One region of the Streptomyces thermospinosisporus genome, then DNA from elsewhere that is predicted to be linked to it. Evidence: riboswitches for the same ligand, from Rfam matches in the RefSeq annotation. Region 1 holds a riboswitch; the other holds the start of a gene.
The links. Region 1 has a riboswitch for glycine ahead of gcvT (glycine cleavage system aminomethyltransferase GcvT). Riboswitches for the same ligand answer to the same signal wherever they lie in the genome.

Region 1 (7,259 bases):
GCAGCCCGTCACCCAGCAGGTTGAAGGCCAGGACCGTGATGAAGATCGCCAGTCCGGGCACGAACATGTACTGCGGATCCGCCGTGTACAGATCCACGGCATTGCTGAGCATGCCGCCCCAGGAGGCCTGCGGCGGAGCGATACCGACGCCGAGGAAGCTCAGCGATGCCTCGAAGAGGATGTTCGTCGGGATGATCAGCGTCGAGTAGACGATGATCGGTGCGACGAGGTTGGGCAGCAGCTCCCGGAACACGACGTAGGGGCCGCGGGCGCCCATGCTGCGCGCCGCCTCGATGAATTCACGCTCCCTCAGACTCATCGTCTGCGCGCGCACGATACGGCCGATGTACGGCCAGCTGAAGAAGCCGATCACGAAGATCAGCACGCAGATGCGCAGCGGCAGGCCGTCCAGTCCGAAGAAGCCGTCCTGCACCGAGGCCGAGATGGAGATGGCGAACAGCAGCAGCGGGAACGCCAGGAAGGTGTCCATCATCCGGCTGATGATGGAGTCGACCCAGCCGCCGTAGTACCCGGCGAGCAGCCCCATCACGGTGCCGATCAGCACGGAGAGCAGCGTGGCACCGCCGGCCACCAGGAGGGAGACCCAGGAGCCGTCGATGATGCGGGCCAGCATGTCCCGGCCGTACTGCGGGTCGACACCGAGCGGGTGCTCCCAGCTCATGCCGCCCCAGCCGCCCTTGGGGGCCAGCAGGGCGGGGTCGATGAGGTCCTGGTTGAACTTGTCGGGATCCAGGCCGAAGACCCACTGGATGGGCTTGGAGAGCACCGCCATCAGGACGAGCAGGACGACCACCACACCACCGGCCATCGCCACCTTGTCGCGCTTGAAGCGCATCCAGGCGATCTGGGTGAGCGAACGCCCCTCGATCTGGCTCTTCTTGACCCCGGCGAGCACGGCCTCGGGCTGTGCTCCGGCTTCCGCCCCCGTGGTCTCGATCGGTGCGGTCACGGTGCGATTGACCCCTCTCGGGCCGGCGATCCGCCGACCCCCCCTTGCTGCCGCTGTAGCGGTCGCTTGTCTCGTACACAGGACCGACCGGCCCGTGTCTCCGGGAGTCTTCAACGCATCGGCGATCAGTTGCCAGACCTGGTCGTGAATGGATGCGTAAACGTGATGCTGTCCTGGGAATTCCGTTATCCGGACAGCGGCTAACGCGGGCCGGACATAGGCGAATCGGGCAAATCACGGCACACGGGAGCGTTTTGCCGCCGTCTACGCGCGTGAACCGCGCCCGGTGACGGCGGTGGGGCGGGGCGGCCGGGTGCGGCTCAGTAGGCGCCGGGGGCCGGGGGCTGGACCGGCGGACAGCCGTAGCCGGCGGCGGGCGCGGGGGCGGCCGAGGGGGCCGGGGCGTGGGCCTCGCGGTCGTAGAAGGGGCGGGCGTTGTGGCGCAGCCACATGGCGACCGGGTCGTGCTCGTCGCTCATCGCGACCGTGGACACCGGGAGGCCGTCCGGGATGGCGGCGAGGGACTGCTGCATCATCGTGCGCACCGAGTCCACCGCCTGCGGGGAGGTGTCGTACACATCCAGGCCGATGGCCAGGTACGGAGCGCCGAGCGCGGGCTGGACCCAGGCGCGGCGCAGGGAACGCACCGCCGGGGTGCGGTGGGCGTTCTGCGTGAGCAGGGCGTAGAACTGCGGGATCTCGACGGCCGGTTCGGACAGGCGCAGCGGCCCGGCGGGCTGGCGGTCGAGGCCGGTGGCGATGCGGCGCAGGTCGAGCCAGGGGATGCCGACGCCGCCGCCGGGGGCGTGCGGGTTGAGCCAGAGGCCGTAGTGGTCGGGGTAGAGGGCACGGGCCACGTCGAGGCCGTCGACCACCTCGTAGGAGCGGTTCCAGCCGCTCGCGGAGAGTTCCTGCGCGGAGGTGACGCACGGGGCGTAGCCGTGGCCGTCGACCTCCATGTGGGCGTACTGGGCGTCCGGGGAGCCGGCCTGGCCGTGCCACAGCAGCATCCAGACCTGGCCGGTGGAGGGGGTGGCGAGGGCGCGCAGCAGGGCTTCGTAGGCGTCGTAGCGCCCCGGCGTCACCTGGCGCAGCATGTGCTCGACCTGGCCGGTCGCGGCGGTGCCGCTCGCGCTCACTGTTACCGCCCCTCTGTGTCAACGCCGTGAGTGGACCTAGCTTAAGGGTCGCCCCGGAGCCCGGGGTCCGCCGTGCGGCTGCGGGCACGGGGCGCCGCGGCCGGCCGCACGGGCCCCCCGCACCCCGCGGGTCAGCCGGCCGGCCCCGCGGGTCAGCCGGCCGGCCGCTGGTAGAAGGGACGCACCCGCTCCCGCATCCAGGTGCCCACCGGGTCCTGCGTCACGTCCAGCAGGACCAGGTTGACCGGCCACGGGGTCGGCGCCTTGGCCAGGGCACGGCCGAGGGCCTCCAGCGGCCGGGCGCGCAGGTCGCCCTCCCACTGGGAGAGCTCCACGCCCACGAACATCACCGGATCGGCGGTCTCGATCGCCGCGAGGCAGCGGCGGGCGGTGGTGACGACGCCGATGGTGTCGAACTCCGCGGACGCCGCCGACAGGAAGCCGACGGGGTCGTCCTGCCAGTCCGGTTCGAACAGGCGGACGCGGGCACCGGAGGCCGGGCCGTCCAGCGGGGTGCGCCCGGCGCGGCACAGCTCGGCCACCGCGGGCGGCGGCAGCGGGATGCCGACGACCCCGCCCGGATTGATGGCGATGCCCGCCTGCGGCGGCAGACCGCGCGCGAACTCCACGGCGGGCGCGATGGTGTACGCCATGTGCGAGCCGGCGACCTGGTGGAACTGCTCCTCGGAGCTGAAGACGGGGACGTAGGCCTGGCCGTCCAGCTCCATGGCGGGCAGGTCGAGCGGGCCGCTGTGCGGGCCGCCGCCGTTGGGCAGCGGCACCCAGATGAAGCTGCGTCCCAGCACCTCGACGATCCGCCCGCCGGCCGAGGGCACACCGAGCGACGCGGAGAGCACCTCCTCCAGCTCGTTGCCGGGCCACCCGCCATGCGGATGGGGATGCGCCTGCGCCGGGAAGTCCGCGGAGAAGCCCGCCGGAATGTCCATCTGCCTACCGCCTGCCTGAAACACTGCCGTAGCCCAGAAGGCTAACGCGCCCCCAGCCCTCCGTTCTCCACGGCCGTGACCCCCGGTCAGCCCGTGAAGCCGATGCGCTGGAGGGCGTCGGCGGCGGGGCGGTCGAGGAGGACGGCCGAGGCGCAGCCCGGGGGGAGGTGGGCCTGGTGGGCTGCTTGGAGGAGGCGGTGGGTGGCGGTGCGGTGGCGGCGGAAGGCGTAGCGGGAGACGGCGCGGCCGCGGCGGCGCTGGCCCTCGAGGGCCGCGTCGGGCGGGACGTCGAGCAGGATCAGGTGCAGGGCGCCGCCGCGGCGGCGGGCCTCGCGGGCGAGCCAGCGGCGCACCCAGGTCTGGGTGCCGCAGTCGTGGACGACCAGGGGCTCGCCGGTGCGCAGGGCGCGGCGCAGGCCGGCGTAGTGGGCGAGGCGCACCAGGGGCCGGTAGCAGGCGTAGGGGAGGAAGCGGGGCACCCGGCTCGCCCAGCGGTCGCGCATGTCCTGGGAGTCGATGCGCCTGCCGCGCACCGTGCGCTGCATCAGGGTGGACTTGCCGCTGCCCGGCAGGCCGGTGACCGCGACCAGGTCGCGCGGGCCGAAAAGAAGCGCGCGCGGGCTGCGGCCCGCCCGGTCGCGCAGATCGCGGACGACGGGCGCGGGCAGCGGCGCGCACGTCTCCCGGGTGGGTGCGACGGGACTGCCGGGCAGCCCGACACCCGGGGTCGTGGCGTACGCCGTGATCCTGTTCACCGTATTCGTCCTCCCCTGGGGCCGGTCCTGTGGACCCCTCCCCGCCGAGTGTAAAGAGACGGTAATGCCCTGGTGGTGCGTTTTGGTCCGCGTTCCGGAACAGGCCTGTCACAGCCTGCTGTGATCGTCGTGCGCGCTGTGCGTCTGCTGAGAAGGGTCCCCCTGCCGAACGCCCGGGATGCGTGCAATGATGTGCGCGCCAACTGCATACCGGCCGTTTGAATCCGCGCGGGAGAGTCCCCGGCACCTTGCCGCCGGGGCGCCGAAGGAGCAAGTCCCTCCCTTGAATCTCTCAGGCCCCGTTACCGCGCGGGCGAGGCACATCTGAAAAGCGGGCCGCTGCCGCAGTGCTCCGGTGGCCCCACCCAAGGTGCAAGTCCTGATCGCCGCGACAGCGGTGGTCATGGCGAACCTCTCAGGTTCCGATGACAGATGGGGAGGAAATGTCCTCGCCTGTCATGCTTGGGAGACCGACCGATGAGCAGTACCGAACTCCGCCGCACCGCGCTCGATGCCGTGCATCGTGCCCTCGGCGCGACGATGACCGACTTCGCCGGCTGGGACATGCCCCTGCGCTACGGCTCCGAACGCGACGAGCACAACGCCGTGCGGACCAGGGCCGGCCTGTTCGACCTGTCGCACATGGGTGAGATCACCGTCACCGGCCCGCAGGCGGCCGCCCTCCTTGACTACGCCCTGGTGGGCAACATCAGCGGCATCAAGCCGGGCCGCGCCCGCTACACCATGATCTGCCGCGAGGACGGCGGCATCCTGGACGACCTGATCGTCTACCGGCTCGGCGAGACCGAGTACATGGTGGTCGCCAACGCCTCCAACGCCCAGGTGGTGCTGGACGCGCTGACCGAGCGCGCGGCCGGTTTCGACGCCGAGGTGCGCGACGACCGCGACGCCTACGCGCTGCTGGCGGTGCAGGGCCCCGAGTCCCCGGCCATCCTGGCGAGCCTCACCGACGCCGACCTGGAGAACCTGAAGTACTACGCCGGCCTGCCGGGCACGGTCGCCGGGGTGCCGGCGCTGATCGCCCGCACCGGCTACACCGGCGAGGACGGCTTCGAGCTGTTCGTGAAGCCGGAGCACGCGGTCGAGCTGTGGCAGGCGCTGACCAAGGCCGGCGAGGGCGCCGGGCTGGTGCCCTGCGGGCTGTCCTGCCGGGACACCCTGCGCCTGGAGGCCGGCATGCCGCTGTACGGGCACGAGCTGACCACCTCCCTCACCCCCTTCGACGCCGGTCTCGGCCGGGTGGTGAAGTTCGACAAGGAGGGCGACTTCGTGGGCCGCGCCGCGCTCGCCGAGGCCGCCGAGCGGGCCGCGCAGAACCCGCCGCGGGTCCTGGTCGGGCTGGTCGCCCGGGGCCGCCGGGTGCCCCGCGCCGGGTACGCGGTGGTGGCCGGCGGCGAGGTGATCGGCGAGGTCACCTCCGGAGCCCCGTCGCCGACCCTGGGCAAGCCGATCGCCATGGCGTACGTCGACACCGCGCACGCCGAGCCCGGCACCGAGGGCGTCGGCGTGGACATCCGCGGCACCCACGAGCCGTACGACGTCGTTGCGCTGCCGTTCTACAAACGCCAGAAGTGACACCGTCTTAAGCCGGACCACCGCGCGTGCCGCGCATCGGGGCACGTCCGGCCTGCTCACGCATGCCTCACCCAGGTCCCTGAGTCATCAGCCATCACCCCCGTACAGGAGAATTCAGGCCATGAGCAACCCCCAGCAGCTGCGTTACAGCAAGGAGCACGAGTGGCTGTCGGCCGCCGAGGACGGCGTCGCGACGGTCGGCATCACCGAGCACGCGGCGAACGCGCTCGGCGACGTCGTGTTCGTCCAGCTCCCCGAGGTCGGGGCCACCGTGACCGCGGGCGAGACCTGCGGCGAACTGGAGTCGACCAAGTCGGTCAGCGACCTGTACTCCCCCGTCTCCGGTGAGGTCACCGAGATCAACGAGGACGTGGTGAACGACCCCTCGCTGGTGAACTCGGCCCCCTTCGAGGGCGGCTGGCTGTTCAAGGTGCGCGTCTCCGAGGAGCCGTCCGACCTGCTCTCCGCCGCCGAGTACGACGCCCACATCGCCGGCTGAGGAGCCGTACGCCATGTCCGTTCTGAACACGCCCCTGCATGAGCTCGACCCGGCCGTGGCCGCCGCGGTCGACGCCGAGCTGCACCGCCAGCAGTCCACCCTCGAGATGATCGCCTCGGAGAACTTCGCGCCGGTCGCGGTCATGGAGGCCCAGGGCTCGGTCCTGACCAACAAGTACGCCGAGGGCTACCCCGGCCGCCGCTACTACGGCGGCTGTGAGCACGTCGACGTGGTCGAGCAGATCGCCATCGACCGGGTGAAGGAGCTCTTCGGCGCCGAGCACGCCAACGTCCAGCCGCACTCCGGTGCACAGGCCAACGCCGCCGCGATGTTCGCGCTGCTCAAGCCGGGCGACACGATCATGGGTCTGAACCTCGCGCACGGCGGGCACCTGACCCACGGTATGAAGATCAACTTCTCCGGCAAGCTCTACAACGTGGTCGCCTACCACGTCGGCGACGACGGCCAGGTCGACATGGCCGAGGTCGAGCGGCTGGCCAAGGAGAGCAAGCCGAAGCTGATCGTGGCCGGCTGGTCGGCCTACCCGCGCCGGCTGGACTTCGCCGCGTTCCGCCGGATCGCGGACGAGGTCGGCGCCTACCTCATGGTCGACATGGCGCACTTCGCCGGTCTGGTCGCGGCGGGCCTGCACCCGAACCCGGTGCCGCACGCCCATGTGGTGACCACCACCACGCACAAGACGCTGGGCGGCCCGCGCGGCGGTGTGATCCTGTCCACCGCCGAGCTGGCGAAGAAGATCAACTCGGCGGTCTTCCCCGGTCAGCAGGGCGGCCCGCTGGAGCATGTGATCGCTGCCAAGGCGGTCGCCTTCAAGGTCGCCGCGAGCGAGGAGTTCAAGGAGCGCCAGCGTCGTACGCTGGAGGGCGCCCGCATCCTCGCCGAGCGCCTGGTGAAGGACGACGCGAAGGCGGCGGGCGTGTCCGTTCTGACCGGCGGCACGGACGTCCACCTGGTCCTGGTCGACCTGCGCGACTCCGAGCTGGACGGTCAGCAGGCCGAGGACCGCCTCCACGAGGTGGGCATCACGGTCAACCGCAACGCCGTCCCCAACGACCCGCGCCCGCCGATGGTGACCTCCGGTCTGCGCATCGGTACGCCGGCCCTGGCGACCCGCGGCTTCACCGCCGAGGACTTCGCCGAGGTCGCGGACGTGATCGCCGAGGCGCTCAAGCCGTCGTACGACGCCCAGGCGCTGAAGGCCCGGGTCGCGGCGCTGGCGGAGAAGCACCCGCTGTACCCGGGGCTGAACAAGTAGCACAGAGCATCACCGGGGCGGCCGTGCCCGCCATGAGCCGGCACGGCCGCCCCGCCCCTTGAGCACCACCCCCGCTT
Region 2 (7,259 bases), on a different contig from region 1:
CCCGCAGACCAGGGCCCATGCCGAGGCCCGCACCAAGGAGCTGGCCGGGCTGACGGTGAAGCTGCACGCGGCGCTGGTACGGACGGCGCTCGGCGTCCGTCTGCCCTGATCGCGAGGTCCTGTGGCGCCGGATTCGCCACCCGATCCCGGTCCGACTACCCAAACGTCCCGGGCACGGCCTAGGGTTGCTGTGTGAACGAGCTCGATGTCGTAGGTGTCCGGGTCGAAATGCCCTCCAACCAACCGATCGTGCTGTTGCGTGAAGTGGGAGGGGACCGCTACCTCCCCATCTGGATCGGACCGGGGGAGGCGACGGCCATCGCCTTCGCCCAGCAGGGCATGGCTCCCGCACGGCCGCTGACCCACGACCTGTTCAAGGACGTGCTCGAGGCCGTGGGCCAGGAGCTCACGGAAGTGCGTATCACGGATCTGCGTGAGGGCGTCTTCTATGCGGAGCTGGTCTTCGCGAGCGGGGTGGAGGTGAGCGCCCGCCCGTCCGACGCCATAGCGCTGGCGCTGCGCACCGGGACGCCGATCTACGGCAGTGACACGGTGCTCGACGACGCCGGCATCGCCATCCCAGACGAACAGGAGGACGAGGTCGAGAAGTTCCGCGAGTTCCTCGACCAGATCTCGCCGGAGGACTTCGGGACCAGCAACCAGTGACCGACCGCCCCGCCAGAGGCCATTCGGCTAGCCTTTCCCGGCGGACGGGCACGGGAAACCACTCTTAGGGTGATTATCACTCGGCGTGCCGAGTGTGGCGATCGTTGACGCACCCTTGGTGACTGCCTACCGTCGAGGAGGCAGGTCAAGGACGGAGGTCGGCGTGAGAAGCAGCGGCGACGGTACGGCGGGAGGTGCCCCCGGGCGCAGCCTCGGGGCGGGCGGGCCGTACCCTCCTCCCGGCTCCCGGCTTCGGTCGAACATGGGCTACCCGGCCCAGAACGGTACCGCCGCCCGCGCTCCGCAGCGGCCGACACCGGTGCCGGACAGCGGAGGGGCTGCGTCCATGGCGTCCGAGCAGATCGGCTATCGAGGGCCCACGGCCTGTGCCGCGGCCGGCATCACCTACCGGCAGCTCGACTACTGGGCCCGCACGGGCCTGGTCGAACCGAGCGTGCGGCCCGCCTACGGTTCGGGGACCCAGCGGCTCTACAGCTTCCGGGACGTCGTCGTCCTGAAGATCGTCAAGCGGTTCCTCGACACCGGGGTCTCGCTGCAGAACATCCGCACCGCCGTGCAGCATCTGCGTGAGCGCGGCTTCCGTGACCTGGAGCGGATGACGCTGATGAGCGACGGCGCCACGGTCTACGAGTGCACCTCGCCGGACGAGGTGCACGCCCTGCTTCAGGGCGGCCAGGGCATCTTCGGGATCGCCGTGGGCGTGGTGTGGCGGGACGTCGAGAACGCCCTGTCCCAGCTGCACGGGGAACGCATCGACACCGGCGAGACGCTGATCGGGCACAACCCGGCCGACGAGCTGGCCCGCCGCCGCAACCGGGCGGTCTGAAGCGCTTGTCAGTGGCGTAGGGCAGCATCGGAGATGTGAGGTCCGCGCCTACGATTCTGCATCTCGACATGGATGCCTTCTTCGCGTCGGTGGAGCAGGCGTCCAAGCCGAGCCTGCGCGGGAAGGCCGTGATCGTGGGCGGGCTGGGACCGCGCGGGGTGGTTGCCACCTGCTCCTACGAGGCGCGGGTCTTCGGGGTGCATTCCGCGATGCCCATGGCACAGGCGCGGCGGCTCGCCCCGCACGCCGCGTATCTGGTGCCGCGGTTCGCGTTCTACCGGTCGATCAGCGAGGAGGTCATGGAGCTGCTGCGGGCCCTGTCGCCGCTGGTGGAGCCGCTGAGCCTGGACGAGGCGTTCGTGGACCTGGAGGCCGGCGGGACCGCCTGGGACGAGCGTTCGGCGCGGCTGGCCGGCGCCAAGCTGCGCGCGGACATCCGGGAGGTCACCGGGCTGACCGGCTCGGTGGGGCTCGCGGCCTCCAAGATGCTGGCGAAGATCGCCTCCGAGCACGCCAAGCCGGACGGGCTGGCCGTGATCGAGCCGGGCACCGAGCGGGAGCTGCTGGCGCCGTTGTCCGTGCGCACGCTGCCGGGGGTCGGACCGGCCACCGGTGACCATCTGCGCAGGGCCGGCATCCACACGGTCGGCGAGCTGGCCGAGGCCGGCGAGGACGAGCTGGTGCGGCTGCTCGGCAAGGCGCACGGGCAGGCGCTCTACGCGATGGCGCTGGCGCGGGACGATCGGCCGGTGGTGGCCGAGCGGGAGACCAAGTCGGTGTCCGTCGAGGACACCTACGACGTGGACATCCACGACCGGGTGCGGGTGGCGATGGAGGTGCGCCGGCTCGCCGACCGGTGCGTGCGCCGGCTGCGCGCGGCCGGACTGTCCGGGCGGACCATCGTGCTGAAGGTGCGCCGGTACGACTTCTCCACGCTGACCCGGTCCGAGACCCTGCGCGGCCCCACGGACGACCCGGCCGTGGTGCGGGAGGCGGCGGCGCGGCTGCTGGACTCCGTGGAGACCACGGGCGGGGTGCGGCTGCTCGGCGTAGGGGTGAGCGGACTGGCCGACTTCACCCAGGAGGACCTCTTCGCCCAGGCGGCGGGGGAGCGCGAGGAGGACTCGTCCCCGGGCGCCGGGGAACCGGTGACCGAGCCGACCCAGGAGGCACCGGCGCCGGCCGAGCGCCGCTGGCCCGCAGGCCACGACGTGCGGCACGCCGAGTACGGGCACGGCTGGGTGCAGGGCAGCGGCCTCGGCCGGGTGACCGTGCGCTTCGAAACCCCGGACTCGCCCCCGGGACGGGTCCGGACCTTCCGGGTCGACGACCCGGCGCTCGAGCCGGCGGACCCGCTGCCGCTGGTGACCCGAAGACCGTCCCCGGCCTCCTCGGCGGCGGGTACGCGACGCCCAAAGGGTGCGGAAGCGGGGCCTGCCGCAAGCGGCGACGCGGCGCACAGGGAGCCGGGCACGGATGACGGGGCGGCATCCGCGGGCCCGGGGGCGGACGGTGTTGCGGCGTCCGGGGGCACGAGGACGCACGGCGGTACGGCACCTGCGGGCACAGAGACGGGCCGTGGTGTGGCGTCCGCGGGCGCGGGCCGTCATGCGGCGTCCGCGGGTCCGAGGTCGGACGGTGGTGTGGCGCCTGCGGTCACGACGGACCGTGGCGCGGCACCTGCGGGCACGGGGATGGACGGCGGCGCGGCACCTGCGGGCACGGGGATGGACGGCGGCGCGGCACCTGCGGGCACGGGGATGGACGGCGGCGCGGCACCTGCGGGCACGGGGATGGACGGCGGCGCGGCGCCTGCGGGCACGGGGATGGAGGGCGGCGCGGCCACGGGCGCAAGGCCCGAAGGCCGTGCGGAGCACGCCTGCGCGAGGACCGACGGCGGGACGGCGCACGCGGGCGCGAAAGCGGACGGGGACGCGGCACCCGCGGTCACGGGACGTGGTGCAGGGGCGGCACCCGCCGGCACGGGGACGGACGGTGGGGCGGGGCCCGCAGGGACGACGGCGGAGTTATCCGCGGAGGCCGTCGGTCCCGTACGCCGCGGGGGTCAGGTCTGCTTGTCCTTGCCGGCCAGTTTGCCGAAGTCGCGGTCCCGGAGCGGGGGCGGGGCGGCCACGTCCAGGCCGTAGTGGTGGTAGAGCTGGAGCTCCTGCTCCGGGGAGAGGTGGCGGCCCACGCCGAAGTCGGGGGCGTCCTTGATCAGGGCGCGGTCGTAGGGCACGTGGAGGGCGCCGTCGATCAGCTCGCTCGGTTCCAGGGGAACGAACGCGTCCCTGCTGAACAGGCCGGTGCGTATCGCCGCCCACTCGGGCACGCCGGTGGCGTCGTCGAGGTACACCTCGTCGACCGTGCCGATGCGGTTTCCGTTGCGGTCGAACGCCTTGCGGCCGATCAGGTTGCGCGGATCGATGTCGGTGTCCACGGGCCCTCCACTGGTCGCAAAACTCATCCGTAAGTACTACAAAACGGCACAAACGATGCGGCGGCCACTCGAAGGTTCCCGGCCAGGGCCCGGCCTTGCTCTCGCTGGTACGCTGGCAGACGGCCGCTGACCCTGTGCGGGAGAGTCCTCCAGGCCCCACTGGAGGCGCCGAAGGAGCAAATCCTCCCCGGAATCTCTCAGGCCCACGTACCGCACGGACGAGGTCACTCTGGAAAGCAGGGCGGGTGTCACGGCTTCCGCTCTCACCGACGGTGAAAGCCGGGTCCCTTACGGCGATCCGGTGAAGCTCTCAGGTCGAGATGACAGAGGGGGAGGCCGTCCGGGCACCCGCGCCGTGGTGCCCCTCGAAGGTCGTCAGACCAGGAGGCCTCCGCAATGACCGCCCACCGCACTCCGCTCTCCGAGCTCGAACAGGGAACGCCCTTCGAGCAGCGCCACATCGGCCCCGACCACGAGGCCCGGGCCAAGATGCTCGCCCAGGTCGGCTACGGGTCGCTCGACGAGCTGACCGCCGCCGCGGTGCCGGATGTGATCAAGAACGCCGACGCGCTGGACCTGCCGGGCGCCCGCACCGAGGCCGAGGTGCTGGCCGAGCTGCGCTCGCTGGCCGACCGCAACCAGGTGCTCGACTCCATGATCGGGCTCGGCTACTACGGGACCTTCACCCCGCCCGTGATCCTGCGGAACGTGATGGAGAACCCCGCCTGGTACACGGCCTACACGCCCTACCAGCCGGAGATCTCGCAGGGCCGGCTCGAGGCGCTGCTGAACTTCCAGACCATGGTCGCCGACCTCACCGGCCTGCCGACCTCCGGGGCCTCCCTGCTCGACGAGGGCACCGCCGCAGCCGAGGCGATGGCGCTGTCCCGGCGCATGGGCAAGAACAAGAAGGGCCTGTTCCTGGTCGACGCGGACGCGCTGCCGCAGACCATCGCCGTGATCCGGACCCGCGCCGAACCGACCGGCGTGGAGGTCGTCGTCGCCGACCTCAGCGAGGGCATCCCCGCCGAGATCGCCGAGCGTGAGATCAACGGCGTCCTCATCCAGTACCCGGGCGCCTCCGGCGCCGTCCGCGACATCAAGCCGGTGATCGACCAGGCGCACGAGCTCGGCGCGCTCGTCACCGTCGCCGCCGACCTGCTGGCGCTCACCCTGCTGAAGTCGCCCGGCGAGCTGGGCGCCGACATCGCCGTCGGCACCACCCAGCGCTTCGGCGTGCCCATGGGCTTCGGCGGGCCGCACGCCGGCTACATGGCCGTCCAGGAGAAGATGGCGCGCAGCCTGCCCGGGCGCCTGGTCGGCGTCTCGGTGGACGCGGACGGACACAAGGCCTACCGGCTGGCGCTGCAGACCCGTGAGCAGCACATCCGCCGCGAGAAGGCCACCAGCAACATCTGCACCGCCCAGGTGCTGCTCGCCGTGATGGCCGGGATGTACGCCGTCTACCACGGGCCGGAGGGCCTGCGGACCATCGCGCGGCGCACCCACCGCTACGCCGCCATCCTCGCCGAGGGCCTGCGCACCGCCGGCGCCGAGATCGTGCACGGCTCCTACTTCGACACCCTGACCGTGCGGGTCCCGGGCCGGGCCGCCGAGATCGTCGCCGCTGCCCGGGACAACGGAGTCAACCTGCGCCAGGTCGACGCCGACCACGTCTCCCTCGCCTGCGACGAGACCACCGGCCGGGCGCAGCTCGCCGCCGTGTGGCGCGCCTTCGGTACCGAGGGCGACGTCGAGGCCCTGGACGCGAGCGTCGGGGACGCGCTGCCGGACGCCCTGCTGCGCACCGACGAGTACCTGACCCACCCGGTCTTCCACCAGCACCGCTCCGAGACCGCGATGCTGCGCTACCTGCGCCGCCTCGCGGACCGCGACTACGCGCTGGACCGCGGCATGATCCCGCTGGGCTCCTGCACCATGAAGCTCAACGCGACCACCGAGATGGAGCCGGTCACCTGGCCCGAGTTCGGCGCGCTGCACCCCTTCGCGCCCGCCGAGCAGGCCGAGGGCTACCTCACCCTCATCCGCGAGCTGGAGGAGCGCCTCGCCGAGGTCACCGGCTACGACAAGGTGTCGCTCCAGCCCAACGCCGGGTCCCAGGGCGAACTGGCCGGTCTGCTCGCCGTCCGCGGCTACCACCGGGCCAACGGCGACGAGCAGCGCAATATCTGCCTCATCCCGTCCTCCGCGCACGGCACCAACGCCGCCAGCGCCGTGATGGCCGGCATGAAGGTAGTCGTCGTCAAGACCGCCGACAACGGCGAGGTCGACGTCGAGGACCTGCGCGCCAAGATCGAGCAGTACCGCGACGAGCTGGCGGTGCTGATGATCACCTACCCCTCGACGCACGGTGTGTTCGAGGAGCACGTCGCCGACATCTGCGCCCGGGTGCACGAGGCCGGCGGGCAGGTCTACGTCGACGGCGCCAACCTCAACGCCCTGGTCGGCCTGGCCAAGCCCGGCCACTTCGGCGGCGACGTCTCGCACCTGAACCTGCACAAGACCTTCTGCATCCCGCACGGCGGCGGCGGTCCCGGCGTCGGCCCGGTCGGCGTGCGGGCGCACCTGGCCCCGTACCTGCCCAACCACCCGCTCCAGCCCGCGGCCGGACCGGAGACCGGGGTCGGGCCGGTCTCCGCGGCGCCGTGGGGCTCGGCGAGCATCCTGCCGATCTCCTGGGCCTACGTCCGGCTCATGGGCGGCGAGGCCCTCAAGCGCGCCACCCAGGTCGCCGTGCTCAGCGCCAACTACATCGCCAAGCGCCTCGAGCCGCACTACCCGGTGCTCTACACCGGCCCCGGCGGGCTGGTCGCGCACGAGTGCATCATCGACCTGCGCCCGCTGACCAAGGCGACCGGCGTGACCGTGGACGATGTGGCCAAGCGGCTGATCGACTACGGCTTCCACGCGCCGACCATGTCGTTCCCGGTGGCCGGGACGCTGATGATCGAGCCGACCGAGTCCGAGGACCTCACCGAGCTCGACCGGTTCTGCGAGGCGATGATCGCCATCCGCGCCGAGATCGAGAAGGTCGGTTCCGGCGAGTGGCCCGCGGACGACAACCCGCTGCGCAACGCCCCGCACACGGCGTCCATGCTGGGCGGCGAGTGGGAGCATCCCTACAGCCGGCAGGAGGCCGTCTTCCCGGGCGAGGTGAGCGCCGCCGACAAGTACTGGCCGCCGGTGCGCCGGATCGACCAGGCCTACGGCGACCGCAACCTGGTCTGCTCCTGCCCGCCGCTGGACGCGTACGAGGACTGACGACCACCGCGTCCGAAGAACCGA

Region 2: another riboswitch for glycine. It lies ahead of gcvP (aminomethyl-transferring glycine dehydrogenase); the one in region 1 lies ahead of gcvT (glycine cleavage system aminomethyltransferase GcvT).

The regions. Positions count from the first base shown of each region.
Region 1 is NZ_BAAAIZ010000025.1:20,280-27,538, forward strand. Features, by position in the region: gene ABD207_RS10430 (ABC transporter permease) at 1-970, opposite strand, end outside; gene ABD207_RS10435 (enhanced serine sensitivity protein SseB C-terminal domain-containing protein) at 1,291-2,109, opposite strand; gene ABD207_RS10440 (enhanced serine sensitivity protein SseB) at 2,262-3,056, opposite strand; gene ABD207_RS10445 (AAA family ATPase) at 3,143-3,811, opposite strand; glycine riboswitch at 4,031-4,129, shown strand; glycine riboswitch at 4,130-4,253, shown strand; gene gcvT (glycine cleavage system aminomethyltransferase GcvT) at 4,289-5,407, shown strand; gene gcvH (glycine cleavage system protein GcvH) at 5,529-5,906, shown strand; gene glyA (serine hydroxymethyltransferase) at 5,920-7,182, shown strand.
Region 2 is NZ_BAAAIZ010000090.1:7,411-14,669, forward strand. Features, by position in the region: gene ftsR (transcriptional regulator FtsR) at 1-109, shown strand, start outside; gene ABD207_RS25345 (bifunctional nuclease family protein) at 193-666, shown strand; gene ABD207_RS25350 (MerR family transcriptional regulator) at 830-1,513, shown strand; partial or broken gene ABD207_RS25355 (DNA polymerase IV) at 1,549-2,884, shown strand; gene ABD207_RS25360 (PRC-barrel domain-containing protein) at 3,579-3,953, opposite strand; glycine riboswitch at 4,081-4,176, shown strand; gene gcvP (aminomethyl-transferring glycine dehydrogenase) at 4,350-7,235, shown strand.